Regions from separate parts of the Providencia sp. 2.29 genome, predicted to be linked through region 2. Evidence: predicted binding sites of a transcription regulator. Region 2 holds the regulator's gene; each other region holds the start of a gene.
What was found. The regulator Fur, encoded in region 2, represses iron uptake genes when iron is present. The targets are predictions, from matches to a motif close to ATAATAATGAGAACNACTATCAA.
Positions count from the first base shown of each region.

Region 1: feoA (ferrous iron transporter A) is a predicted target of Fur. The motif match lies at 5,997-6,019, and genes of this name have one in related genera.
Region 3: I3B46_RS04055 (TonB-dependent receptor domain-containing protein) is a predicted target of Fur. The motif match lies at 6,548-6,570, and genes of this name have one in related genera.

Region 1 covers NZ_CP065420.1:266,495-276,724, reverse strand. Annotated here, with positions in the region: gene I3B46_RS01175 (hypothetical protein) at 1-316, opposite strand, end outside; gene envZ (two-component system sensor histidine kinase EnvZ) at 504-1,835, opposite strand; gene ompR (osmolarity response regulator transcription factor OmpR) at 1,832-2,551, opposite strand; gene greB (transcription elongation factor GreB) at 2,799-3,284, opposite strand; gene I3B46_RS01155 (Tex family protein) at 3,443-5,776, shown strand; gene feoA (ferrous iron transporter A) at 6,114-6,344, shown strand; gene feoB (Fe(2+) transporter permease subunit FeoB) at 6,401-8,719, shown strand; gene I3B46_RS01140 (FeoC-like transcriptional regulator) at 8,732-8,983, shown strand; gene I3B46_RS01135 (hypothetical protein) at 9,078-10,230, shown strand, end outside.
Region 2 covers NZ_CP065420.1:3,274,444-3,284,673, forward strand. Annotated here, with positions in the region: partial or broken gene I3B46_RS22520 (type I secretion system permease/ATPase) at 1-195, shown strand, start outside; gene ybfE (LexA regulated protein) at 365-658, shown strand; gene fldA (flavodoxin FldA) at 805-1,332, shown strand; gene fur (ferric iron uptake transcriptional regulator) at 1,506-1,955, shown strand; gene I3B46_RS15490 (beta-N-acetylhexosaminidase) at 2,259-4,937, opposite strand; gene chiP (chitoporin ChiP) at 5,006-6,403, opposite strand; gene I3B46_RS15500 (MFS transporter) at 6,877-8,313, shown strand; gene ansB (L-asparaginase 2) at 8,350-9,393, opposite strand; gene ycaO (30S ribosomal protein S12 methylthiotransferase accessory factor YcaO) at 9,572-10,230, shown strand, end outside.
Region 3 covers NZ_CP065420.1:928,956-939,185, reverse strand. Annotated here, with positions in the region: gene I3B46_RS04090 (cellulose synthase subunit BcsC-related outer membrane protein) at 1-81, shown strand, start outside; gene bcsD (cellulose biosynthesis protein BcsD) at 84-539, shown strand; gene I3B46_RS04080 (sensor domain-containing diguanylate cyclase) at 561-1,457, shown strand; gene galU (UTP--glucose-1-phosphate uridylyltransferase GalU) at 1,568-2,458, shown strand; gene I3B46_RS04070 (LysR family transcriptional regulator) at 2,960-3,643, shown strand; gene hpaB (4-hydroxyphenylacetate 3-monooxygenase, oxygenase component) at 4,196-5,758, shown strand; gene hpaC (4-hydroxyphenylacetate 3-monooxygenase, reductase component) at 5,778-6,296, shown strand; gene I3B46_RS04055 (TonB-dependent receptor domain-containing protein) at 6,605-9,265, shown strand; gene I3B46_RS04050 (RhtX/FptX family siderophore transporter) at 9,306-10,230, opposite strand, start outside.

The sequences.
Region 1 (10,230 bases), 1.5 Mb from region 2:
CTGTTTTTCCGCCATCTCCTGTTTGAGCGGGCTTAATATCAGGCTTTGGCATAGGGGGTGGCATAGGAATAGATAATGCCCCTTTCGATGCTAAGGGTTGATTTGGAGGTAGTTGTATAACGGTTGCCAGTTGTTTGCTCCATTTCACCTGCTTAAAGGCCTTTTTGGGTTCTTGAAACAGCCCTACGACTGTGTTTTTGATATTAATTATTCCCGTGGAGAGTGTAGCCTGCTTTTGCTTTCCCTCTATTCCAGCGAAAGCTAATGCCGCTTTACTCTGAAAACAGCAAATAGGTTTAGAAAAATAGATATGCATAAATTCACCTGAGTTATTTTATTTATGTTTATTATCTAAATAAAATAACTATCAGATCTTTTATATAACGATGGTATTACTTATAGAGTAAGTTATTTTTTATATGATGACTGGCGCGTAAGATAGGCGTTAATACCGAAATAAAATAGAAGGTAGGTCGTTTTATACGACCCACTACCGACAATGGTTACTCTTCTTTTTCTTTCAATGGCAGGAGTGCACGAATGGCGAAACCGCCGCGTTCACTTTTATGGATTTCGATACTACCTTCATGGGCATCGACAATACGGCGGATAATTGCCAATCCTAGCCCTGTTCCCTTATTGCTACGGGCTTTTTCACCTTGCACAAAAGGTTGGAAGAAGCGTTGAATATCTTCTTCTTTGATACCTGCACCATCATCTTCCACTTGGAACCAAACCGAATCCTCATTTTTGCCACTGCTCACTTTGATCCAGCCGTTACCATAGCGATAAGCGTTAACAATCATATTGGTGATGGCGCGTTTAATGGCTAATGGATTCGCATTCACGATCAGACTACCCGGCTCCAGTGCCGTTTCAATTTCACCGGTCACGCTCGTTTCAGCGGTAACTGCCTCATTGAGGATGCTATTTAGGTCACAAAACTCCATATTCATTTCCTGACCCGTTTTCAGGTAGTCCATAAACTGACCAATAATCGCATCACACTCTTCAATATCCTTATTGATGGATTCTGCTAGGTAGCCATCTTCAGGGCTCATCATTTCCGTCGCCAATCGGATCCGTGTCAGTGGGGTACGTAAGTCATGACTGACCCCCGCCATTAAAATTGTCCGATCATTTTCAAGCGTCTTTATGCCCGCAGCCATATGATTAAAGGAGCGGATCGCGGCTCTTACCTCAGTTGCCCCTTTTTCCTGCATGGCGGGTAATATGACCCCTTTCCCCACTTGCCCTGCATGGTATTCAAGTTCAAGTAATGGCTTGTTTTGGTAACGAATATAGAGCCAGACCCCTGCAAAAATAGACAGAAAAATGGCTAAAGTATAGCGGAATACTAACGAAAATTGGTTTTGCCCAATTTCAGTTAATGGCACACGCACCCAGATATCAGGCGCAAGATAGGAGGTCAACCAAAGAATAGGATATTCGCGGCCAAGCTCAAGACGCACTTGGGCTTCGCCACCAATATATTCCGACATGTTTTCGCTGAGAAAATCGTATTCTTTCGCCCAATTTAAGCCTTCTTCCATCGCGGCTGATTGAGCATAAAAGGTGATCCCCAACTCATTGTAGATTTTTTTACGTAATGCGGGAGAGACCCGTACTGTGGTTCCATCTTGCAGCACCATCCGCTCCGTCATTAATGTTCGCACTTCATAAGCCAACACTTTGTTGAATTGCTGCAAACTTGGCATAACAACAAAATTCAGCACCACCATATAGCTGGTGACAAGGCTGGCAAACAGTAATGCAACAAACAAAAATAACGAACGCGAAAATGTACTACGGCGAGAGAACCTCAGTCGCTTCATGCTTTACTACCGTCCGGCACAAATACATAGCCCAAGCCCCAGACTGTCTGAATGTAGCGAGGGTGAGCTGGATCTTCTTCAACCATACGACGTAAACGTGAAATTTGAACGTCAATTGAACGTTCCATCGCACTGTATTCACGGCCTCTCGCTAAGCTCATCAGCTTATCACGAGATAATGGCTCCCTTGGGTGCGAAACCAATACTTTAAGTACAGCAAACTCACCGCTCGTCAAAGGCATATTTTCTTCGCCTTGGAACATTTCACGTGTGCCTAGGTTCAGTTTAAACTTACCGAAGGTAATAATCGCATCATCCTGAGATGGTGCGCCTGGCAATTCGTTTGCTTGGCGACGTAATACAGCACGAATACGTGCAAGTAATTCACGCGGGTTAAAAGGTTTAGGAATGTAATCGTCGGCGCCAATCTCTAAACCAACAATACGGTCAACCTCTTCACCTTTAGCCGTTACCATAATAATCGGTATTGGATTGTTTTGGCTGCGTAAACGACGACAAATTGACAGACCATCTTCACCTGGCAACATCAAATCTAAAACGATTAGATGAATCGACTCCCTCGTTAGGATCCTATCCATTTGTTCAGCATTCGCGGCACTACGTACCTGAAATCCTTGCTCTGTGAGGTAGCGTTCAAGCAAGGCACGCAAACGCATATCATCATCGACGACAAGAACTTTATAGCTTTCTTGCATTTTGTAGCCCTCAAGATGTGCAATCTATCGAAATTATTTTTAAAATAAGAATATACCCACCATGCTCCAAGCTGTATGGGTGTTACAAAGCGCTGCTATCTAAATCACAAAAATAGTCATGACGATAAATTTTTACTTGCGCTTAATAACGGCATATCACCTGAATTATTTTGTGTATAAGTAAAATATAAGATAGTTAACGTCCTAATTTACCATCAACTTGAAATTTAATGAATAATTTTACGCCTTATAGGACTAGCGGTTTATAACTAATTTCTAACACTGTATAGGTTACCCGCCCCCCAGGTGTATTCACCGTAATTTCATCATCAACCTGCTTACCAACTAGCGCGCGAGCAACTGGAGAATCAATAGAAATCCAATTTTTGGATGGATTAAACTCATCGGCACCGACCAATCGGAATATTCTGATATTTTCATTATCGTCTTCTAATTTCACCCATGCGCCAAAAAAGACTCGCCCTTCTTGCCGTGGGTCTGGTTCGACAATTCTTAGTTGATCCAATCTTTTAGATAAAAAGCGTACTCGACGATCAATCTCTCGCAAACGCTTTTTACCATAAATATATTCCGCATTTTCTGAACGATCACCTTGAGCCGCAGCTTCAGAAACCGACTGAGTGACTCTTGGGCGCTCCTCTTTCCAAAGATATTTAAGTTCTTTGTCTAGCGCATCCCAACCTTCGCGTGTGATTAAGAGACTCTTATTCATAACCTTCATAAATCAGTAAGCAAGTTAGATAATTATAAATTATATACAGAATTAATCTTTAACTTTAGCAAAGTTCACCCTAGAAATTCTGCTTCTGTGCAAGTATAACAGTGCCATAAATTTTTTAACCATTCTTTGACTAGGTATTAAAAAGCGACATGAATGAAACTCTAAGCCAAATAATCGCGGGAGAGCTACAAGTTCAACCGAAACAGGTATTTTCTGCTATCACCTTGTTAGATGAAGGGAATACGGTTCCTTTTATTGCTCGTTATCGTAAGGAAGTCACAGGAGGCCTTGATGATACTCAGCTTCGCCAATTAGAGAACCGTTTAGGCTATTTACGAGAGTTAAATGAACGCAAGCAAACCATCCTCAAGTCAATCGAAGAACAAGACAAACTCACTCCCGAACTCGCCGCTGCTATCAATAACACCTTAAATAAAACCGAGCTTGAAGACCTCTACTTGCCCTTTAAGCCCAAACGCCGCACTCGTGGGCAAATTGCTATCGAAGCAGGCCTAGAGCCGTTAGCAGACACATTGTGGAATGACCCCACTCAATCCCCCGATGATGTCGCTCAATCCTTTGTCAATGCCGAAAATGGCGTGGCAGATACGAAAGCGGCTCTCGATGGTGCTCGTTATATCTTAATGGAGCGTTTCGCCGAAGATGCAGCATTATTAGCTAAAGTTCGCGACTATTTACTGAAAAATGCCCATTTGGTTTCCAAAGTTATCGATGGCAAACAAACCGAAGGCGCTAAATTTAGTGACTACTTTGATCACCAAGAACCTGTTTCTTCCGTTCCGTCGCATCGCGCATTAGCCATGTTCCGTGGTCGTAATGAAGGTATTTTACAGCTATCACTAAACTGTGACCCGCAATTTGAAGAGCCACCAAAAGAAAGTTACTGTGAAGAGATCATTACTCGCCACCTTGATGTTCGATTGAATAATGCACCAGCAGACCAATGGCGTAAAGCGGTTATTAGCTGGACATGGCGCGTCAAAGTATTGCTACATCTCGAAACTGAGATTATGAGCTCACTGCGCGAAAAAGCAGAAGAAGAAGCAATCAATGTGTTTGCGCGTAACCTCAGTGACTTATTGATGGCGGCACCAGCCGGTATGCGGGCGACTATGGGGTTAGATCCGGGTCTACGGACAGGGGTGAAAGTCGCGGTGGTGGATGCGACAGGTAAACTTATCGCAACGGATACTATCTATCCACACACAGGTCAAGCGGCTAAAGCGGCGGCTAGCGTTGCGGCCTTATGTCAAAAACACCAAGTCGAGTTAGTCGCTATCGGTAACGGAACGGCTTCAAGAGAGACTGAGCGCTTCTTTGCTGACGTGCAAAAACAGTACCCCGAAGTCACAGCACAGAAAGTGATTGTGAGTGAAGCGGGGGCCTCCGTTTACTCGGCATCAGAGCTGGCCGCTCAAGAATTCCCTGATCTTGATGTGTCACTGCGCGGAGCCGTGTCTATCGCACGCCGCTTACAAGACCCCCTCGCCGAATTAGTGAAAATCGACCCGAAATCGATTGGTGTTGGTCAATATCAACACGATGTGAGCCAAACTCAATTAGCTCGTAAACTCGATGCCGTGGTCGAGGACTGTGTAAACTCTGTCGGCGTTGACTTGAATACCGCTTCTGTTGCCTTACTAACCCGCGTTGCAGGTCTAAGCAAAATGATCGCGCAAAACGTGGTAAATTGGCGCGATGAGAATGGCCGTTTTGCAGATAGAAAACAGCTTCTAAAAGTCACTCGCTTAGGGCCAAAAGCCTTTGAACAGTGTGCGGGCTTCTTACGGATCACCAACGGCGATAACCCACTTGATGCTTCTGGCGTTCACCCAGAGGCTTATCCCGTTGTTGAAAAGATCCTCGAAACTGTTCGCCAGCCCCTTAAAGAGATTATGGGCAACTCCTCTGTTTTAAATAGCTTAAGCCCTCGCGACTTCACAACAGAGCAGTTTGGGGTTCCTACTGTTACCGATATTATCAAAGAGCTGGACAAACCGGGTCGCGACCCACGCCCTGAGTTTAAAACGGCGACCTTTGCCGAAGGCATTGAAACCATGAATGACTTAGTCGCAGGCATGATTTTGGAAGGTTCGGTGACTAACGTCACTAATTTCGGCGCTTTCGTTGATATTGGTGTGCATCAAGATGGCTTAGTGCATATTTCATCGCTGTCTAACAGCTATGTTGAAGACCCACATAAAGTGGTTAAAGCAGGTGATATCGTTAAAGTAAAAGTGATGGATGTTGATATCCCTCGCAAACGTATCGCCTTATCGATGCGCCTTGATGAACAACCCGGCGATACCAATAGCGCACCACGCCGCCATAATGGCCAGCAAGAGAGAAACTCACGTAAACCGCAATCTGCACAACGTGACATGTCACGGAAAAACCAAGCCGCCACTGGAAACAGTGCGATGAGTGATGCCCTCGCTGCCGCATTCGGTAAAAAACGCTAATCCCTCAACCTCTACAATCCGATTTCTCTTTGATTGTAGAGGTTTTTACTCACGCCCAAGCTATTTCGCCCCGTGAATAATTAACAAAACAAATACATTAATCGATTTTAATTTACTCTATAAATTTATTGGGTTTCGCCTTGGTGCGCGGCAAACTCAATGCTTAGTTGATCCACATCAATTAAATTTGACGAAAAAAGAGGCTAAATATAACGAATAGTTGATGATTATTATTATCATTATTGATTAGATTTTTTTCTGTTTATGCTGACTTTTTACTTGTATCTCTCTTAATAACAATCATCAGTATTATTACCTATGACTAATGGAAGGCGATATGTCACTACTTCCTCAACACAGCTACAAAATACTCGGTTTTTCACCGCAGATAAGCCCCGCTTACCGACAAAAACTGCTCTCGCTTGGTTTATTACCGGGTTCCATTTTTAAAGTAGTACGTTTTGCTCCTTTAGGAGACCCAATACAAATCGAAACGCATCGAGTTAGTCTTGTACTACGAAAAAAAGATCTCGCCTTACTCAACCTTGATGAAGCCACGCCGACTTAATATCAGGTGTTGTTATACCACGTTACTATTTTGTATTTTTATTATCGGTAAACACTATGAAACCATTAACCATCGGCCTCATTGGCAATCCAAATGCAGGTAAGACAACGCTATTTAACCAATTAACTGGCTCTCGCCAACGGGTTGGTAACTGGGCTGGTGTCACCGTCGAAAGGAAAGTTGGGCGTTTTAATACGGCTGAGCATCATATTGAATTAGTTGACTTGCCCGGTACTTATTCGCTAACCACCATTTCAGAACAGACATCTCTCGATGAGCAAATCGCCTGCTATTTTATTTTAAGCGGCGAAGCCGATATGCTGATTAACGTCGTCGATGCCTCTAATTTAGAGCGCAACCTCTACCTCACTTTGCAATTAGTGGAGTTGGGAGTACCTTGCATCATCGCACTTAATATGTTGGATATTGCACAAAGCCAACACATTGAGATTGATGTTGAAAAACTGCAACAGCAGTTGGGTTGCCCTGTCATTCCGTTGGTTTCAACCCGTGCTACAGGGATTGATAAACTCAAACAAGCGATTGATAAACATCCTCAGAACAATATGACAGCGCTGGTTGAATATCCGGCGGCCTTATTACAAGAGGTGGATTCACTCTCTGAGCAGATCTCGGCGCAGCAATTTAGTCAGCAACAACGTCGTTGGTTAGCATTGCAGATACTCGAAGGCGATATTTATAGCCGCCAGCGCGCGAATATTACAGAAGCGCAATTGCAGGCCACTCAACAGCACTTAAAAGCTAGCTTAAATGAAGAGCCTGAACTGTTAATTGCCGATGCCCGCTATCAATCCATTGCGGCGATTTGTGAGAAATCCATCAATAACAGTGCCGCGGAGCCCAACAAATTAACGCAATCCCTTGATAGACTCATCCTTAACCGCTGGCTTGGCGTTCCGATTTTTTTATTTGTCATGTACTTAATGTTCGTCTTGGCAATTAATATTGGTGGCGCTTTGCAGCCGTTCTTTGAAGGTGCCTCAGAAGCCATCTTTATCCATGGTATTCAGTGGGTAGGGGCGTATTTCAGTTTCCCTGATTGGCTCACCGTCTTCCTTGCACAAGGTATTGGTGGCGGTATCAATACCGTACTCCCTCTCGTACCGCAAATTGGTATGATGTACCTGTTTTTATCTGTCTTAGAAGACTCGGGCTATATGGCACGAGCCGCCTTTGTGATGGATAGATTAATGCAGGCCTTGGGCTTACCGGGTAAATCCTTCGTGCCATTAATTGTGGGTTTTGGTTGCAATGTTCCCGCCATTATGGGCGCACGTACGTTGGATGCACCTCGTGAGCGCCTCATTACCGTATTAATGGCTCCATTTATGTCTTGTGGTGCACGGCTCGCTATCTTCGCGGTATTCGCCTCCGCGTTTTTTGGGAAAAGTGGCGCAAGTATTGTTTTTTCACTCTATATCCTCGGAATTGTTGTCGCTATCTTAACGGGTTTGCTACTGAAACATACCTTAATGCGTGGTGAAGCCTCTCCCTTTGTGATGGAACTCCCGGTGTATCATGTGCCCCACTTAAAAACGCTGTTGATCCAAACTTGGCAGCGCCTAAAAGGCTTTGTGATCCGTGCTGGTAAAGTTATCGTGGTTGCCAGTATGTTTATCGGCGCTTTAAATAGTTTTTCCCTTTCAGGAAAACCTGTCGATAATATTAATGACTCCGCTCTTGCTTCCGTCAGTAAAGTGATTACCCCTGTTTTACAGCCTATCGGAGTGCATACCGATAACTGGCAAGCCACTGTTGGTTTGATTACTGGTGCGATGGCAAAAGAAGTTGTTGTAGGAACATTAAACACCCTCTACACCGCGGAAAATATCACCGCCGAGCCATTCGATGCCCAATCCTTTGATTTACTCGATGAGTTGGGGGATGCAGTCGCAGAAACTTGGGATAGTTTGAAAGAGACCTTTACCCTAAGTGCACTTTCTAATCCAATCGAGGCAAGTAAAGGCGATGGTGAAATGGCTTCTGGATCCATGGGCACCATGGCAGCCAAATTTGGTTCCGATATTGCCGCATACAGCTACCTTATTTTTGTCTTGCTGTATGTCCCTTGTGTTTCGGTCATGGGGGCTATCGCTCGTGAAACCAATAAAAGCTGGATGGCATTCTCCATTTTATGGGGGCTGAATGTGGCTTATAGCCTTGCGGCTCTGTTCTACCAAGCTGCAACTTTTAGCCAGCACCCGCAAAGCAGCTTAATTATTATTGTTGCAGTTATCATATTTAATCTTGTGCTGTTTACCTTATTGCGCCGAGCACGGAGCAGAGTAACACTGAATCTGGCAAATCAAACCGCCAAATCCTGTTCCGACTGCTCAGGCAAAGCCTGCCACTAACGGGGAATAACGATGGTCAGCTTGTTACAAATCAGGGATTTCATTGCACTGTATGGGCAAGCTGACCTCGACTTACTCAGCCAACGACTCCATGCCCCTAAATCACTTATCCAAGCGATGCTCGATAAATTAGTCGCAATGAACAAAATCGAAAAAGTCGATATAACAGCCTGTTTAACCGGAACAAGCTGTAAAGGATGCCCCGAAAGCAGTAATTGCTCACACCCTTTATATAAAATAAAGTCACCCCCGCTCTGTGAGTGACTTACGCGACCTCGACAATGTCTCTTTTTTAAAGTTTTAATCAAATTACTCACTAAAATACATGACTTCATTCAGGTTAAAAGAGGAAGTATGTATGACAAGATTTGATAAAAGCCTATTTTTAAATAATACGCTTAATTACCTTCGTCAATTCGGCTATCAAGCAATCCCATCAGAAGTGAAATATAATTTAACCAAAGGCCTTACCGCTTATTTCCTCGTTACCTCAGTGAAAAATAGTGGTAACAGTTACATCAGCTTGTTATCGCGAGCGCAAGATTATCTTAATCGTACTCACTTAACTTCAAATAAAACCGATATCTCCCATGAATTACTCACAACAAGTATCAAAAAAGTACTTGATATCCAAAAACCCTTAGATGTGATTAAACGCTATCAAGACTATCATGCCAGCTCTAGCAAAATTGATCGCCGAGGTTTAGGCGTCAAACAATCACTCGCAACCCACCGAAAAGCAGATGTTGAAAGCAGCCAACATTTCAAAAAATATAGTGACAGCGTTCATCAATTAGCTGAACAATATTTTAATGCACTAAAAAATAAAGCACTTAAAAACGTTGATGAGCTCGACCCCTCATTAAATAAGGTTTTATTTAAAAAATTACTCAGCAGATACCCCAATAATTTATCAAAACTCATTACCAAATCCGATAAAAGCCTAATAGAGGCCTGCTTTAATACCGCTGCGGAACAAATGCGTTGCCCCAAGTTAAAGCAATATGACCAATTTATGGCAAAAAATGGATTTATCACAGCGAGTGAAACTGAGCTTAGCTATTTTTTTCAAATAAAAACGCCTGTTGAAATTAAACTAGGGTTACGTGAAGACGCCCGGCAGGCTGAAACAGGCAATAAAGAGACAGGGATACAAATTTTTGCCGGTAAAGATACATTAGCGGCCTATATCCGTAAAAATCCAGCGGATGATGTCACAACTTTCACCCTCTTTGACCCTAATGTCGGTGTTGAAAAATTCTATAGTATTGACGCCTTTCTTACGACGCTGATTAGCAAAGCTACGGCTTATAACCTTGAAAATGGCTATTCTACCGAAACATTGAAATACAAAAAGTTTTATTACCACCGACCACCTGCCGCCGACCAAGAACAAACGGCAACCCATCGTGCAAACCTTTTTGCGCCGTCCGCGCCACCACTCCCTTTTGAGCCTTCCGCCCCACCCGAGGCGTTGATGGCAGAAGACACGGTTGGCTCTACCTGCTCTG
Region 2 (10,230 bases):
GCCATCATGGCGAATATGCCTTTAATCACACAAGGACGGACAGTGATCAGTATTGCGCACCGTTTGAATACTATCATGCATGCGGATCGCATTTGTGTAATTTGCGACGGTAAGGTGGCTGAAATGGATAACCATCAAAATTTGCTTCAGCAAAATGGGTTATATGCACATTTATGGCGGCAGCAAACTCAATAATAGTACCGTCAAAGCACCAGCATGCGCTCGGCTGGTGCTTTTTCCAACAAACAGCTCTTTTTTTTACTATCAATAACTTTCGCTCGACATACGCTATGGTACAAGGGAGTCAGCTAGGGTATTATTGCGCGCTGGATTATTGGTATACGCCCTTTAGCAGTAAAAATATATGGCAAAAGAACAAACTGATCGCACCACCCTTGATTTGTTCGCTGAGGAACGCAGGCCTGGGCGACCTAAAACAAGTCCGCTGTCGCGGGATGAACAATTAAGAATCAACAAACGTAATCAACTTAAGCGTGATAAGGTCAAAGGACTACGCCGCGTTGAATTAAAACTTAATGAAGATGCTGTCACGATATTGAATCAATTGGCGAATGAAAAAAACATGAGCCGTAGTGAGTTGATAGAAGAGATGTTAATGTCACAGCTAGCGCTAGTCTATGAGCCTTCTGGTCAATAGTTTCGTCTTCATAAACCACACAAATTCGACAGATTTATTCACGCTTTTTCGCCAAAATAGGGTCAAAATTCTAGGTACTTTAGTTCAAATTTAGCCCTATCTGGCTTTAGTAAACCAGATTGGAAAAACAAGAGGTTATTCACTTTATGGCAGTCATAGGCATTTTCTTCGGTAGTGACACTGGTAATACAGAAAATATTGCCAAGATGATCCAAAAGAGATTAGGCAACGAGAACGCGGAAGTTCATGATATTGCAAAGTGCAGTAAAGAAGATATTGAAGCATTCGATATTCTGCTTCTCGGTATCCCAACTTGGTACTATGGTGAAGCCCAATGTGATTGGGATGACTTCTTCCCAACACTCGAAGAAATTGACTTTGAAGGTAAACTTGTTGCTTTATTCGGCTGTGGCGACCAAGAAGACTATGCGGAGTACTTCTGTGATGCGATGGGAACCATTCGCGATATTATCGAGCCACGCGGTGCAGTGATCGTCGGTCATTGGCCAACTGATGGCTACCATTTTGAAGCATCTAAAGGAATGGCGGATGATAACCACTTTATCGGCCTTGCTATTGATGAAGATCGCCAGCCGGAACTCACCGAAGAACGTGTTGATGCATGGGTACAGCAAATTTCAGAAGAGATGTCTTTGTCTGAAATTTTAGGCTAATCGACTAATTAGAAATAGGCTTATTAATACTATTATAATAATGCGACAAAGCATGGTTTCTATTTTTTATTTCCATGCCTATAATTGTAAATCAGTTTAGAAGACAACTGAATTTATGTTAAAAACGTCTCATTATTGTTAAATTTATGATTTAAGATACAGGACAAACCCGCATGACAGACAACAATAAAGCATTGAAGAATGCTGGACTCAAAGTCACTCTTCCAAGATTAAAAATATTGGAAGTACTTCAGGAGCCTGAGTGCCATCACGTCAGTGCGGAAGATCTCTACAAAAAGCTGATTGATATGGGCGAAGAGATCGGTCTGGCTACAGTTTACCGCGTATTAAACCAGTTTGATGATGCAGGTATCGTGACACGTCATAACTTTGAAGGCGGTAAATCCGTTTTTGAGCTGACTCAACAGCACCATCATGACCACTTAATCTGCCTAGACTGTGGAAAAGTCATCGAGTTCTCTGACAAATCCATCGAAGAGCGCCAGACCAATATCGCTGCACGCCACGGTATTAAACTATCTAACCACAGTTTGTATCTTTATGGTCACTGTGCTGATGGCGATTGCCGTGAAAATGCGGATGCACACGATCCAAAAGAGTAATTACCGTAAATCTTTGCCTTTAACTGACTATAGATAGTTTTTAAAAAGGCTGTGGGATTTGAGTCCAGTACTCACTGGGCTCTAGCCTTCCCCACTTCATATTAATGCCTTACTTATCCTGTTTTGAGATCTTTCAAGAACCTAACGAGTCCCCTTCAATCCTTTGTCAGCTGAGTAAAGATTAAGTCGTATGGTTGATAGGGTTCTGATACCCAAGCTCGGCGGGTAATAGAATGTGATTATTGTATGGTGACGATAAAACCGTGAGGGAGCCTCTTCATTCGCTCCCTCACCACATACCCGTTATTTTTGAGTCACGATTTCTACACGACTCGCCCTCGCCCCGTCTGGACTTTTCGCTCTTATTTTGACGTTCCCATTGACTTTGGGTGGGTTATCCGCCGAATAAACCTGCCAGTTATCGCTATCTGCCAATGCATACTCGATAATTAAGCTAGGGTAACTGATATTCGCCAGTAGCACACCGTTTTCAATTTTTGCACCAGGAACAGGGATACGGTAGGCAACTCCGGCTCTATCTAAGCGGCGAAGCTCTTTTTGCCCTACGATAGTCGCAAAACGGTTCCAATCATCTGCTAATTTTTGCTGTGAAACATATTGGGTTTTACCACCAATATATTCACGCCCTGATTGATAATCATTTTCCCATTGCGCCTTATGCCACGCTCTTTCTGCCAGCGGCAAAATGCGAGGGAATAACATGTATTCGACCTTATCATCCGTTCTGACGGCTTCACTCCACAATTGCCCTGAAAGACCATATACGCCCGGCCAAGGCTTGTCGCTTTTCGCACTGAAAGGATTCCCATCTCTATCCACTGAGGTTTCAGCATTTTGAGGGAGGTTATTCGGAGCAAAAGCAAAGACTTTTTGTTCATCACTCGCGCGTGTTGCCCAGTAGTAACCACTTTCACTTGGGTTAACTTCATAAGGCATATCAAAATAGACATAGTCTGGGTTGGAGATAACCACTTGGTAGCCTTTGTTTGCCCAATCATTTGCCGAGTCAAAGCCTCCCCAATAGAGAGTATCCCAGAAATTAACGCGAACATTGTCAGTGGCGAAATCTTTCGCACTCGAAGCGTCTTTTAAACCATCCTGCCATGCTTGCATTGTTGTAACGCCTTTTTGTTGCAAACTTTTACTCACCTGTTTAGCAAAATGGCTGGAAAGATGGTCAAAATCGCTGACATCCCCTTGCTGAATTAAAGCCTGACATGCTTTCGATTTTGCCCATGGCTTATCTTCGCGCTGTTTATCAATAATACCTTTGCCCGGCTCAATAGGGCCGCGTTTATCTTGGAAGCCTGCACCTAAGCGAATATTTTTCGCCTCATCACCACCAAAATGCCATGTTTTCAGTGGAACACCTGCTTCATCGTGCATCTGCATCACTTCACTGACGACTTTATTGACAAAGTTCTGTGATGAATCTAAGCAAGGGTTTAAATAACTGCGCTTATCATAAAACTGTACCGATGTGGTTATTGAAGTATCTGATGGGTCAACTAAGCGGTACTCATTTGCCCCTTGTTCATCGCCCGCCGCGCTTAACTTATTATAACGCGCCTCCATAGCAACAACGGCTGCACGTGCATGGGCTGGCATATCAATTTCAGGGATCACCTCAATGTTGCGATCTTTGGCATAACGTAAAATTTCAATATAGTCATCACGTGTGAAATAGCCGCTCCCCATATTATTATTGTCAGCCCCCGACCCGAGTTGCGGCAATAAACATTTTTGCTCAGTTAAATCATGGCAACGCTGACTTCCCACTTCCGTTAATTCAGGTAAACCGGGGATCTCTATCCGCCAACCTTCATCATCGGTTAAATGAAAATGGAATTTATTTAATTTATAGCGTGACATCTGGTCAATTAATCGCATCACCACCTGTTTACTGTGGAAATTTCGTCCAACGTCTAAAAAGACCCCACGATATTCCATACGTGGTTTATCATTCACGACCATTGCTGCCACTTTCGGTGTGTCACCTTCAGTTACTGCTGACAATAATGAACCTACACCATAAAATAACCCTATACGGTCATAACCAATAATTTCGGCTCGTTGCGGTGTGATCACTAATTTGTAAGCACCACTCACTTGATCTTCAGTAGAAAATTGCTTAGGTGCGATTTTTCCTTCAATGGGGAACCCGTGACTATTTTGTTTTAGCTTGCTCAGTTGTAAGTGTTGTTCAATAACAGCTAACTCACCTTTCGTTAGCCCATTTAGTTGTAATTTAACGCCTTTACTCAGATCAACATCCTCTGACTGCAAACTGATATCAAATGGCGTAGGTAAGATTTGCCCTCGCAATTGCTGCTCAGATAACGGTTTCATCGCTAAGTTTTTTTGATAGCGGTTTTCTGGCGTCATTAATAGATTGTTATCGGCGTCGGTTCGTTTCCAATTTTTCAGTTCAAAGGGGGTAACAAAGGTTGTTGGATCTTGAGTATCAGTGCTCTTAAGGTTGCGTGGGGATGCATCTCCCGATGTCGCGTACCACCTAGGCATAAAGTCTGAATAACTAACCTGCCAATATTCTCCCGTTAGCGGTAATACCACTTTTTCGTGGGCTTTAATCCCTTTAAATTGCTCTGTTGGTGTAATTTTATGAAGGTCGCCTGTAATATGTGTGATCTTAAATTGCGGGTTATCTTGTTTTAGAATCTGTCTAATACTATGAAAATAAAGCGCCCAATCGTTGGATTCAATCGCAGTATCGCCATTTGTTAAGGTAATATCGACACGGTTACATGCAGCCCAATCGGCACCCAGTGCAGCACAGTGAGTACCATGCTCACCAGCTTGGTTATCAAGCACATTTATTTTCACATCTATATCACTTAATGCATCGACGACTTGAGCCGATGATTGTTCAGCATTTACTGCGGTAGAAAAAAGTGTTGCTGATATGAATAATGCTAAAGGACTTAAATAATTCTTTTTCATTGTGACCTCAATATTAAATTCAAAATCAACCACTGCTATTTTATTTTTTAATAGCAGTGACCGCGCTATTAAAAAATAGTAAATGGCATCATGACCATAAACTTAATATCTTTTTCATCTTGAAATATATTGCCGAACCCACCACCATAGCTTGGAATATCTGTATGGTTGTCATATTTAGTAAAATGTAATTTAAATAAGGTATCTTTCGCCTTACCTGTCTGAACGGTATATAAAATATCAACGTTCCAAGCCGTTTCTTTTAATTTTACATCTTGAGCATATTGTGTATTCGTGCTGGGTTTAGCATCCCATCCATAAATATATGATGTTCCTACTTTCCAACCAGCAAGATCCCATTTAGCTAAATCGTACATCACCCCCGCAAAGAGCGCTTTTTCATTATTCGCGTTATAATCGGAGCGCCCATCCCACCAAATATCTAATCGCCCATTTGATGTCGCATACCCCGGGGTCATACGCTGTAAAAAATAGCCCTGATTCCCCTTTGCCTTCACATAAGTGCCTTCTAATCGAAAATCAAACTGATCATAGGTATAGCCAAACGTCACGGCTTGCAAGAACGCCAATCCATCGTAAACATCATTAATGCCACCATTGGTTACCTTATCTTTTGCTCCATAAAATTGATAAGACATCCGCAGGTCACGTGTAGCCACAGGAACAGCATAAGAGGCCTTAGCAAAGTACTGGTCCATATAGCCTTTTGCTTGCCCATAAGCCGCCTCTAAAACAAGGTTATTTTTAAAATCATATTTAAAACCAAGGGATTGCAAATAACTGATCCCTGTTTGGCCATCCGCTTCACGGAAGTTATACATATCGCGATACCAAGGCGCTTTATAACGGTCTGTCCACATATATGACAGGCTCAAGGCCCCTTGTTGTGCGAAATCAAATACCCCACCGATTTCGAAACCCCGATAAGTTCCGGGCATATAGCTCCAGTGAGAAGCTAATAGTGTTTGTCCTGTTGGTTGGATATAACCGCCTCTGCCCCAAAACGGACCATATTGCATTTTAGCCGCTGCTTTATAGACGCTGACACCACTTCGATCACCGGTCCATTTTTCATCCCAACGCGTTTTTGCATCACTAAAACCAATTTCATTAGGCGCCGCTGGGCCACTATTGGATAATTCTATGGCTGTAAATGCGGCTAAATCTAAACCGATGACATCCTGAAAATAACCTGAAGAATAATCAAGGCTGGCATTCACGGTTGAATGTTTAAGGTTGTCGACATATTTCTTATATTTATCGCTTTCTGGATTTAACTCTTTCCTCGAACGGTCACGTTGCCAATAATACAAACCGCCTTTAAGGGTTGAATCATCTAAAAATTGCTCAGAAAAACTTATTGGTTGATAACTAATAGGAAGGAGTGCTATTCCTATTTTAAGCACGAGTATTCCCCTGCCACGATTGACATTTTTATTAACCATTCGATGTTTCCTCAGTTTTTTATATTATTTTTCAGTGATAAATTTCAGTAGCCGCCCGTTAAGTAATGATTAGTTTTGATAAACAAAATACGAGTACCTACTTAGCCTATTTTTCGCAACGCGAATTATCAAGACTAAAAATATATTTATTCCTAAAATATGAGCCAAGACACATTAATTTTTCTATTCATTTACAGTACTAATTATTCGAATTTATGGTATTTATCGAATTAATATCCTGATTTTAGGATAAAATGCAGGCAAAACACTATGGACAGAATGGGCATTTTGGACTTATTTCAACATAAAAAATAACTACATTTGAATGTAATCGTTTCATTCAAACTTGCTAAGTTGATTCATAACTGCTTTAGTTGATGAATAGTTTTTCACTCATAAACAGATCAAGTGAATGATTTTAGTGAGGGAAAATAAGGCGATTCAATAAGAGAAATAAGAGGGATCCGTCACACGTGAATATAGAGAAAAGTCAGCAGGAAGGTTGGCGTACACTACTCACCGGTAAGAATCTCTGTTTAACACTTGCCTTATCGGGGGGGATTTGCCTCCATGCGATTAATGTTTATATCACCATTACCACATTACCTTCCGTTGTACGGGATATTGGCGGCATTAATTTCTATGCTTGGAATACCACACTGTTTATTCTGTCTTCGATTATTTTGTCCGCCCTTACCTCACGGATCCTCAATTATTTTGGCCCCAAAAAAAGTTATGGGCTGGCGACGTTGATTTTTCTTGTAGGATCCGTTATCTGCGCTATCACCCCCTCAATGCCAGTGATGCTCCTTGGCAGAGTGATCCAAGGGGCTGGTGGCGGGATTTTACTCACCTTATCTTACTCAATGGTACACATTGTATTTCCTCAACATTTATGGTCGAGAGTGTTAGCGATGATGTCGAGTATGTGGGGAATGGCAACATTACTAGGGCCAGCACTGGGTGGCGTATTTGCAGAGTACGATATATGGCGAGGAGCATTTTGGTGTCTGGTCGTAGTCGGTATCCCTTATTTATGGCTGACTTGGCGGATTTTGCCGGCAAAAAATCCCCATGAAAACTGCCCTCAACAGCCGATTCCATTACAGGCCCTTTTACTGCTTTCTTGCGCCGTGCTCGCCATCTCTCTAGGCAGTTTAAGTCAAGACAAATTTATCCCTATTGGAGGGATGTTTATTGCCGTTTTACTGTGTGCTCGATTAATGGTTATTGAGCGTCGTGGTCATAATACGCTTTTCCCTTCGGGAACATTTCGCTTTTCTGCACAATTAGCGCCTATTTACCTCACGATGGCATTGTTGGGTCTAAGTGTACAAACAGAGGTTTTTGTTCCCTATTTTTTACAGATATTGCATGGTGTGGCTCCCTTGTTATCAGGCTATTTAGCGGCCCTAGTCGGTGCGGGTTGGTCAAGTGCCGCCATTGCTTCCTCATCACTAAAGCCGACGGTTGCCGTGCGAATTATTCGTTTTGCTCCACTATTCACACTGGTAGGCCTAACCACTCTTGCATTGTTCATAACAAAAATTATTGCTATTGAAGCATTTCAGGTATGGATTATTTGTATTGGTCTATTTATCACTGGCGCAAGTATTGGTGCAGCATGGCCACATTTGCTCACGCGAGTATTGCAAGTCTCGGCTGGAAGTGAATCTCAAAAAGCGTCGTCGGCAATTACGACCTTACAGCTATTTTCCACTGCTTTTGGTGCCTCTTTGGCAGGTATGATCGCTAACCTTGCAGGGCTTTCTTCACCTGGAGGGATTGAAGGTGCGCAATCGGCATCAATATGGCTCTTTATACTCTTTTCCTTAGTACCTTGCTTTGCGCTAATTACCGCTAATATTGTCGCCAATAGGGTGGATTTATCTGCGAAAAGCTGCGAATAGAGGGTCATTCCCCCTATTCGCTAATTTTAGTGTGGGTTAGTATTTTTCAAAAAGTGCCTGAATACGTTTAGGATCTTTGGTTTCAGTCAAGGCTAATTGAAGTAAAACACGTGCTTTTTGCGGGTTTAAGCGCTCTGAAGCTACAAAGCCATATAAGTTATCATCCACTTCAGCGTTACGAGTGGTGTAGCCTGTTGGTACACGGCTGGCACGAACGACAACCACATCCTCTTTAGCAGCAGTGGCTAATGCATCAAAAACCGTTTTATACATGTTGCCATTCCCAACCCCCGCACTCACTATTCCCTCAACTCCCTCATCACGTAACGCTTTCACAGGGGCAGCAGAGGCATTAGCATAGTTATAGACAATGCCAACTTGAGGTAATTTATCTAATTTACTGACATCAAAGGCTGCTTTATTATCTCTAGGCTCTGCTGGTTTATAAAAAGTCACTTTGCCATCATGGATAAAACCTTGTGGGCCTGCATTTACTGCCTCAAACGCTTGCACTTCGGTTGTGTTCATCTTAACGACATCACGCCCTTGGATCACTTTATCATTCATTGCCATTAAGACACCGCGATCCCCCGCTGATTTATCCGTCGCTACCACCACCGCATTATATAGGTTGAGAGGGCCATCAGCCCCCAGTGCAGTCGATGGTCTCATTGCGCCAACCAATACAATAGGTTTTTGACATGATGTTGTTAAATCGAGGAAAAAGGCAGTTTCTTCTAACGTGTCTGTACCATGAGTGATCACAAATCCATCTGTTTTATCACACTCTTGATTGATTTTTTTCGCTAACGTTAACCAGACTTGGTCATTCATATCTTGGGAGCCAATATTGACCACTTGCTCGCCATTAAGATTCGCTATTTTTTTGATTTCAGGCACTGCATTGATGAGAGCATCAATACCGACCTTTCCGGCTTGGTAGCTTGAAGATGTTGCTGATTCACCACCTCCTGCTATCGTTCCTCCGGTGGCTAATACGGTAATATTTGGTAGTGCAAAAACGGATGTACTTGCCAATGAGAGCGCTGTCGCCAGTAATATTTTATGACTCTGTTTCATCCTATAACCTCTCTTTAAATAAACTACCGTTATTATGTGGATTTGAAACTGCATTTCCGTGATACCGATAATTATTTTAGGCAAAATAGTGGGGATTAGGATAATTTTGCGTGAGGTGTGTAACAAAAATCCGTATCATAGCCCCCTATAATTCTCCCTATTGATAAGTAACAAAATCATGAGCCAAACATTTATTCCTGGCAAAGATGCCGCCCTTGAAGTTTCCATCGATGCATTTCAAACAAAATTGAAAAAGCTCGGTTTTGATATTGAAGAAGCCTCATGGCTGAATCCTGTTCCTAATGTTTGGTCAGTCCATATTCGAGACAAAGCATGCCCTCTGTGCTTTACGAACGGCAAAGGCGCGAGCAAAAAGGCCGCTTTAGCTTCTGCACTCGGTGAATATTTCGAGCGTTTATCAACTAACTATTTCTTTGCCGATTTCTATTTAGGAAAATCGATCGCTGAAGGTGATTTTGTTCATTATCCCAATGAAAAATGGTTTCCTCTTACCGAAGACGATAGCTTACCGGAAGGTATTTTAGACACTCGCTTACGTGAATTTTACGATCCTGATAATGCTTTGGCAGGCAGTCAGTTGATCGATTTACAATCGGGTAATGAAGAGCGTGGTATCTGTGCACTGCCTTTTACTCGCCAATCCGATAACCAAACGGTTTATATTCCTATGAATATTGTCGGCAACTTATATGTCTCTAATGGTATGTCGGCAGGCAACACGGCAAATGAAGCGCGTGTTCAAGGCTTATCTGAAGTCTTTGAACGTTTTGTGAAAAACCGCATTATTGCTGAACGAATCAGCTTGCCTACCATCCC
Region 3 (10,230 bases), 2.2 Mb from region 2:
AATACTTTTGGTAATTATGATGAGACAAAAGCTAATATTTACTTTAAATATTTATTCGACAAAGATATACTAGGAAAATAAAAATGATGTTTGACCAAGATAGTTACTTACAACGTGGTTATAAAACAGGCTGGCATGATTTAATTAATTTTTTATTTTATGAGTTTTCGTCAGGTGAAACTAATGAAGGCTGTAAAACGCTACGGCGAATTGGGCAACAGCTTGGTGAATTACACACTATTGAGAATTCAAGTACATTAAGTCAATTAGAAAAAAATATTAATACTGTTCTAGAAGTGTTCAATTGGGGGTTTGTTAAAATGGCACCCGCAAATAGTGAATTGCTTATTATGCATTGTGCGTGGCCTCACGCGCCTAAATCGGTCAATAAAAAATGGCGTCGAGCTAGCGCTAGTATTTTAGAAGGCTTATATACTCAGTGGTTAACATCGCAAGGTGGTAATAAATCAGTGCCTGTATTGTGGAATGAAAATGCAACTGAAGATATTTTCATATTTCGTTATGCTTTATTTAAATAGATTCATCAAATATAAATTATCATGATTAATAAAACCAAAGAGTTATCAATAAAAAATGAAAAAATCTCATTGGACTTAATCATTGGTCAAACCTGTCTTTTTTTATTAATTGATATATATGGAAGAGTTTCATATGTTAGTCAACGTTTCTTAGAAACTTACAACTACAATCGTGCAGATGTTATTGGATATAAGCCAAGCATAATAAATAATCAGTTGATTTTAGAAAAAAACAGTCTTGATTTTATTTCTAATTATAGTAACACTGAAGATATTATTTTTATAACTAAAGAAAATAAAAAAATATTTTTTATAGCTAGATTAATGGAGATAGAAGAAAATAGCAACAATGCCTATCATTACTGTCTTATTTTATCTGAAGTAACAAGGCTAATAGCAGCTAAGAATAAACTCTCTTTCCAAGTATACCATGACCCTCTAACTGGACTATTAAACAGATATGGTTTTTATAGAAAAGGCAAAGAAGCTCTTAAATTAGCCAAAAATAGTAAAACAGAATGCTATTTGGCGCTTATTGACATTGATAAATTTAAAAAAATAAACGATACCTTTGGTCATGGTTATGGTGATCGACTATTAAAACAGTTCACTAAAAATGTAAAAAAGCACTTACCGAGTGAGGTTATTTTTGCTCGATTAGGTGGCGATGAATTTGTGTTAATGGTGAATGACATACATCATCATCATGCAGAATCTATCTTTTGGGAGCTGGTTCACTTTATGGGGACTTATTCATATTGCCATTTAGAAGGAGAAGTATCGAATATCAATATTAGTGTCGGCATTGCACAATACCCGCGTGATGGTGAGCGTTTAGGGAGTTTAGTAAAAAATGCCGATATAGCCTTATACCATGCGAAAAAACAAGGAGGAAATCAAATAAAGAAATGTATTTAGGTTTAACTATATAGCTGTTTTAACTAATAAAATTTAAAACCGTACTTAGTTGAAAACTACACTCAACAAGTAAAGATTATAATAAATATTTTATTTATCAAGGATTATATATGTTGAAAGCTGTCATACCTGTTGCGGGGTTAGGTACTCGCATGCTACCAGCAACAAAAGCGATACCTAAGGAGATGTTACCTCTTGTAGATAAACCTATTATACAATACATAATAAAAGAATGTTATATGGCGGGTATCAATGAAATTATATTTGTTACTCATTCATCTAAAAATTCAATTGAAAATCATTTTGATACCTCTTTTGAATTAAAATCGTTATTAGAACAAAAAGGGAAAGAGCAATTACTCAATGAAATAAATGGTATTTGCCCTGAAAATTTAAAAATTATGCATGTTAGACAAGGCTGTGCAAGCGGTCTAGGCCATGCGATATTATGTGCTCAGCCTTTTATTGGTGATAATGATTTTATTGTTGTTTTACCAGACGTCATTATTAATGAATATGCTTGTAATTACGCATCTGATAATTTACCCGCAATGATTGACCGCTTTTACTCGACAGGAAAAAGCCAAATATTAATTGAACAAGTCAATATCGAGCATGTCGAAAATTACGGGATTGTAGATTGCCATAATGAGGTTACTCATAGCGGAGAGTTTAATAATATCTATGCGATTGTAGAGAAACCACATAAAGAGAGTGCGCCATCAAACTTAGCTATTGTTGGCCGTTATGTTTTAAGTAAAGAGATTTGGCCATTGCTGGCAAAAACACCTATTGGTAAGAGTAATGAAATCCAACTGACGGATGCATTATCCATGCTTCTGAAAACCCATGCTATCGAAGGTTATCACATAAAGGGGCGTTCTCATGATTGTGGCGATAAAATGGGGTATATGAAAGCGTTCTTTGAATATAGTCGTCAGCATCAAACATTTGGCTCACAGTTTCATCGCTGGTTGAAAGATTCGGTAGAAACTGTTTAATCATAACGCCTATTTATAGGGTAGATTTTATGAATCAACAAAATCCAATCGCTAGTCTGATTTTTAGTTATATGCCTAATGCGAGATCTTGTTCTTTATTTTTTATATTTGTTTGTTATTCAAATAGATATAACAACTTTAAAAATCAGGATTGGATTTTTATTGCTAACAGAATAAGAAGATTACAATTAATCATGTTAATTCTTTTTTATTAAAAAAGTATGGGTCGTATTGAGAAATATTTTACCTCTGTCTGAATAAACTTATCTGATAATGATATCTCCTATGTAATACCTTAACAATGATGGATTAATTCGAGATTTCATTATGAATGAGTTTAGTCATCAGCTAAGTAAAACTGACTTCATTGAAAACAGATGTTTTATTATCCCATTACTTTAATGATTTTTGTTTAATTTTTATTAGTACTCATTCTCAGTCATGTAAGCAATGGACAATAACAACGAAATTTGATTTTTAAACCACAGCAGAGGCAACAAAATGAATATTAGAGATTTCGAGTATTTAAACGCATTAGGTAAGTTTCTTAACTTTAAAAAAGCGGCTCAATATTGCAATGTAGCTCAACCAACCTTAAGTATTCAGATTGGTAAACTAGAAAACACACTCGGCTGTTTTCTGCTAGAAAGAACCACCCGTCGGGTTAACTTTACACCTTTGGGTCTACAAATCTTAGAGCACAGCAAGATTATTTTAAAAGAGATAGAAGAAATTAAAGCCATTGCACAGCAATCTACAAATAATAATATAAAAACTTTTCATATTGGCATTTCTGATTCATTACCAGAGTATTTTGCCTCCTACATTACAGAAGCCGTCTTAGCAAGTGACCCTAATATTAACTTAATAGTCACGGTGGATAGCTCAGAGGAACTGTTTGCCCAGCTCGCCTCGATGTCCTTAAACTTGCTGATCGTTTCTTCAACAAAATGCCCCGATAACTTTATTTCAGCCTCCTTGATAAGCTTCCCTATAAACCATCAATTTGTCACCCAAAAAGGACATAGTACAGAGCAGCCAACGAGTATTTTAGGTTCGTATTCAGAAATAAAATCTAAAATCTGTTTTCGAAATGGCGATAGAAATATGGATAACTACTTGCACATTGGTAACTTAATCAATGAATCGATAGATCTTTTATTGAAAAAAAACCATATCGCCTAGCGCTTCTCTTACTGGAACTCAGCGTGCTACATATCGAAAACTCAATCTTCGCTATTGTAGTACGCTTAACCTAAGAGAAGTTTTAGCACCGACAACGTCTTGCAATGCAACTTTTTGTTAACTTTATTATTGTCATCGGTTCTCGATAGAGAAAGATCAGCACACCTTTTTTTCTTCCTAGGAAAAGTACTTTTTCTTTTAAAAATCACTGATAAAGCAATTTTTATTGGTAGTTTTTTTATCAAAAAATCCTGTAAAATTTAAACTCATTAAGTAGTTAATAAATTTTAATTTATTGAATTAAATGATTATTTTTATAGTGCATCGATCATTTGTTAATATTAAAAATACTACCGTGATCACATTCTTATCATAAACTCTCTTTTTCAACGAAAAGTACCAGCGATCCTTTCTAAAGTCTCTTTCTTATTTTTAAATAAAAAGCTTCAATTAAGAAACACAAAATAAACATAAAATTAACATAATCCAGATGCCAGCGAAAATATGTACCCTATGATGCGCCGGCGCTGTTTGTGAGATAACGAGGTAGACATGAAACCAGAAGATTTTCGCTCAGATGCCAAACGCCCATTTAACAGCCAAGAATATTTAAAAAGCCTACAAGATGGCCGTGAAATTTATATCTATGGTGAGCGTGTTAAAGATGTCACCACTCACCCAGCATTTCGTAATTCAGCCGCTTCAATAGGACAGTTATATGATGCACTCCATGATAAAGCAACTCATGACAGCCTTTGCTGGGGAACAGATACCGGAAACGGCGGCTATACACACAAATTCTTCCGTTTCGCCACCAGCGCCGATGAACTGCGCCAACAACGTGACGCCATCGCTGATTGGTCACGCCAAAGCTATGGATGGATGGGACGCACTCCAGACTATAAGGCGGCATTCGCCAGTTGTTTAGGGGCTAACCCAGAATATTACGGCCAATTCGCTGATAACGCGCGTAATTGGTATAAACGTATTCAAGAAAGTGGGCTTTATTTTAACCATGCGATTGTTAATCCACCAATCGATCGCCATAAACCTGCTGATGAAGTAAAAGATGTCTATATCAAGCTGGAAAAAGAAACTGATGCAGGTATTATCGTCAGCGGCGCAAAAGTGGTTGCCACTAACTCCGCCCTAACTCACTACAACTTTATCGGTTTCGGCTCTGCACAAGTGATGGGGGATAACCCTGATTTTGCACTGATGTTCGTCGCACCAATGGACGCTGATGGTGTGAAACTAATTTCACGCGCATCATACGAATTAGTTGCTGGCGTAACAGGCGCACCTTTTGACTACCCACTATCAAGCCGTTTTGATGAAAATGATGCGATATTAGTCATGGATCATGTGTTGATCCCATGGGAAAACGTATTAATTTATCGTGATTTTGATAGAGCGCGTAATTGGGCTGTACAAGGTGGTTTCGCTCGCTTGTTCCCATTACAAGCCTGCGTGCGTTTAGCGGTTAAATTGGATTTCATTACAGGCTTACTGCAAAAAAGCCTTGAATGTACTGGAGTTGTCGACTTCCGTGGTGTACAAGCAGACTTAGGTGAAGTGGTCGCATGGCGTAATTTATTCTGGTCACTTACCGATGCAATGACTTCGGAAGCGAAGGCTTGGGAAGGCGGAGCCTATCTGCCAGATACGCAAGCAATCCAAACTTATCGCGTAATGGCACCAATGGCCTATACGAAAATCAAGAATATCATAGAAAGTAATGTCACCAGTGGTTTGATATATCTACCATCCAGTGTGAAAGACATGAACAACCCAGAAATCGATAAGTATCTGGCAAAATATGTGCGTGGCTCTAACGGTATGGATCATGTAGAACGTATCAAGGTGTTAAAGCTAATGTGGGATGCGATTGGAAGCGAGTTTGGCGGACGTCATGAGCTTTATGAAATCAACTATGCGGGTAGTCAGGACGAAATTCGTCTGCAATGTCTACGCCATGCTTATGGTTCGGGTAATATGAAAGCAATGACAGATATGGTTGACCGCTGCCTGTCTGATTACGATCAGCATGGTTGGAAACGCCCACACCTGCATAACAACAACGATATTAATAAGTTAGATTCGCTGCTGAAATAATCGGCAGCAGGAGGTCAATATGTCTTTAGAAAATGAACATCGCCTGCGTTTCAGAGATGCGATGGCAAGTCTTGGTGCAGCAGTTAACATAGTCACCACGGATGGCACAGCAGGTTGCTGCGGTATTACTGCAACAGCAGTCTGTTCAGTCACGGACACGCCACCCACTTTGATGGTGTGTGTTAACCGCAACAGCGCTATGAATGCGGTCTTTCAAGAAAATGGCCGCCTGTGTGTCAATATCCTTAACCATGAACAAGAAGAGATGGCGTGCCACTTCGCGGGAATGAAAGGCTCTACAATGGAAGAGCGCTTTGCTTGGAGCATCTGGGATAAAGGTATTTTGCAACAACCATTATTGAAAGATGCACTTGCTAACCTAGAGGGTGAAATAACCCAAGTGCAAGACATTGGTACGCATTCTGTTTATTTGGTTGAAATGAAGCAGATTATCGTGAGAGAAGAAGGTCACGGGTTAATTTACTTCAAACGTAAATTCCACCCAGTTATGCACCAGACATTAGCAGTAACCGCATAACGGATTAAACCATCAATATGCTTAGAGGGGCTATGCGATATAGCCCCTCTTTTTGATCCAACGCTAAGAAAGTCCTTTCTAAGCAATATGTTCCTACCGATACAGTCACCCTTCTTTTTTTCAATATCCCAACAAATACTATGTAATTATATTGACTGCCTAAATACAAATTAGTCATGTTTATAATTTTTCTAAATCAATACATTAGTACAAATCTATCTTTTATTGTTAATGTTTAGTTATTTCATTGAATGATAATAATTATTATTTACAATCTCATTACCAATTAATCTTTAACAATAATGGCTATGAAAAATGACACTATGAAGCCTGTCACTCGGCTTCTTCAATTAATGATTGGTGTGAGTCCGTTTATGGCAAGCGGCATGATGACTGCACAGAGTGCAACTCAAGAACCAACACAGCTAGGCCCTCTCAAAGTTTCCGCAAAATCACAAAAGGAGCTAGATGCTGAATATCCTTATTTGCAGCTTGGCTCCTCGTCCTATATTGATGGCAAAACCGTTGAGAGATTCCGAGGTAATTCAGCTGCCGATTTTCTACGTGGCGTCAGTGGCGTCCATCTTGGGGATATTCGTAATGGCGGAGCGTTAGATGTCAATATTCGCGGTTTACAAGGCCAAAGCCGCGTTCCCGTTATTGTCGACGGTACGCAGCAATCCATTGATGTTTACCGTGGTTACGCTGGTGTACAGCAACGCAGCTATTTAGACCCCGACTTGATTAGCCATGTTACCATCGACAAAGGTCCTACCCTTGCGACAGATGGCGCGGGAGCTATCGGAGGAGCGGTGCGGGTCACAACCTTACAACCTGCCGATGTTATTCCGAAAGGTGAAACTTTTGGGGTACGTTTAAGAGGGGGGCTTGCCAATAACACGGTCTCAGAACGATCCGGTTTTTATACTAAAACCAAAGAGAGTAATGACGCCAATCCGTGGCCGAATATGAATAGCCGCTTTGGTAGTGTCGCTATCGCAACAGATCAGGATCGCTATCAATTACTTGCAGCTTACGCCTACCGTAATCAAGGTAACTATTTTGCAGGTAAAAACGGCGCGAAACGCTATCGTGACGCCCATTATTCGTCAACGGGTGGCACGGGGATGACAACAGCCGCGGTGATTGACGCCTATCCTGCTGGAAAAGAGGTTCTTGATACCCATAACCGTAGTGAATCTTGGTTAGTCAAAGGGGCTGGCGAGCTTACTGATACCCAAAAGCTCGAGTTAATTTATCGCCGTTATGACGCTAAATGGGGTGAAATCATGCCATCGATGATTACAACCCCCAATAGCAAAGGGGAATCTAATCAATTTATCCCGAGTAAAATTACCATTGATTCATTATCAGCAAAGCACAATTTTGATCCGGATAATGATTGGGTCAATTTGACCTCTGAATTGTGGTATACCCACTCAGTCAGCCGTATGTACAATGCAAATATCGGTAACGTTCCTGTTTTCGATCAAAGTACTGAGCAGCGTCCAGACCCACAAAGTGAAGAGTACAAACAAGGGCTATTATCCGATATTAAAGCGGATAGATATGGCGTGAATTTAACCAACCGCTCAACGTTCGAAAATCGTCTTGGTGAGTTTAATTTAACAATTGGTGGTGCTTTCCAGTATGAAGATACCGGCCCTAATTCACCTGTCCTAAAAGAAAATCTGCAAAAAAACTATTTCTTGCGCAGTGGTGTTCGCAAAGAGTATAGCTTATCAAGCTCCCTAGAATATAAGCCCGTGAATTGGTTAACAGTTCAAGTTGGAGGGCGTTATACCGAATATCATGTTAGAGATAGAAACAGCACCGCTTATGCGGCGAAATCTCGCACTCAAGAGTACACGTTTGCTCGCTTAAAGAAAAACGGTGAATATTTCACCAAATGGCCTGAAAGCTGGTATATGGAGTGGTGGCCTGATGAACAAGGAAACTACACGTTAGACTCTTTAAAGAAAACCCCATACGCAAACACAACGCTTGGCGAAAAGTATGACTTTGATGGTTATGACCCTGACCCAAGAGGGGAAAAAGGTTATCTGAAAAAAGAAGTCACCACAGAATACGCTTACACCAAACCTATTGAGCGGAAAGGAAGCGATTTCAGCCCACAGGTAGGGCTGGCATTTCACCTTGATGACAATAGTCAAATCTATGTTAAATACAGTGAAGCCGTTAAGAACCCAACTATCTTTGAGTCAACTTTAGGCAACTGGACCTCAATGCCGTCTGCTGATTTAAAACCAGAGAAAAACAAAGTTCTTGAAATCGGTGCATCAACTGTACAAAACTCACTATTTACCGAAGAAGATAAACTTGCCGCTAAGGTATCCTGGTTTAAGAGTGACTTACATGACATGATCACTCGAGGCTATCACCCAAATAACGCTTCTTGGTTCATAGAGAATGTGGATCTTTATAAAACATCCGGTATTGAATATAGCTTAGCTTATGATCAAGATCGCTTCTATGCTGATGTATCGGGTAACTACTATTTAGAAGCCACAACGTGTGATACGAAAACTGCTGAGCGTTTTCGTCAGTACGCTTATGGCGATCCTAATACCCCAAACTGTGTGAATGGTGGTTTTGGCACCTCGTTAGTTAATATCACTAACCCACCCAAATACAGCATCAATACAACACTTGGGGTGAGGCTACTTGATGAACGCAACTTAGATATTGGCGTTCGCCGTATCTATAATAGCGGTCCTACTCATAAATTAAACCGTTCATGGAATACCGTTGGGATGACGGGAACCCAGTTAATTTATTTATCAACCGTGACTTATGATGCTTACGCTAATTATCAGTTCAACCCTAATGCGGATATCAACCTTACCGTCACTAACCTCACTAATGAATACTATGTTGATCCAATGGCGCTTAGCTTGATGCCTGCGCCAGGTAGAACGGTTTCAGTTGATTTTACTTATCGCTTTTAAATAACAATTCCTGCCCAAGGAGTGGGCAGGAAGATGACAATTAAGCTTCGATTTTTTTCATATAACGATAGTGAGAAAAGGTGACTAACAATGCAACAAACGCAATACCAGCCCCTAGCATAAACCCGCCAGAATAGCCTACCGCCGCCGTTAGCCCCACCAGCATCATTGAGCTAGCCAATTCACCAATATCACGAGTACTCTGTACTGCTGTCATATCCGTTCCTGCTTGCGTATAGCGAGAAGCGAATTGCATACCTGCGGTCATAATCGCCACAGAAGTGACACCGGAAGATAATGAACCAAGTGTGATACAGGTAGCCACTAATGCCATTGATACGCCGCTCATCGACTGGAATGTCCATAATAGCGATGAGAGTAATGCGAATAATAGGCCAAATGAGAATGCGCGCCAGACGCCGATTTTACCAATCAACCAAGCGCCGCCCCCACAACCTAACACTAACGTGACCATGCCACCTGCCATTCCCATTTTCCCAATCTGAGCCAGCGACCAACCTGTATCATTTAAGAATAATTTTGCCAAACCAAAACCAGAAACGGCGGTCACCGCAGAAAGTAAGGTTAGCAGCAGTAGACGAGGTGCACCTTGACGCTTAAAGGTTTTTAATAAGCTCGCTTTTTCATCTTCCTGAATGGCTTGTGATGTTTTTAATGGGCACAACGAAATAAAAAACAGACTTAACAACGGCACACAAGCCAAAATCGCTAATGCCATATGCTGACCCAATGACTCACTCATAATCATCAGCCCTGCACCACCAATAAAAAAGCCAGCCATCACGCCCGCTATCTGCACGGCATTGATTTTTGATAGCATTGAGCCGCTGACTTGCTCTGCCGCCATACCGTCGGTGGCAATATCTTGTGTCGCACTCGCTAAAGAAGCAATAAATAGCAATACAACACAAGCCAGTGCATTTTCCACAGAGAAACCAATAAAG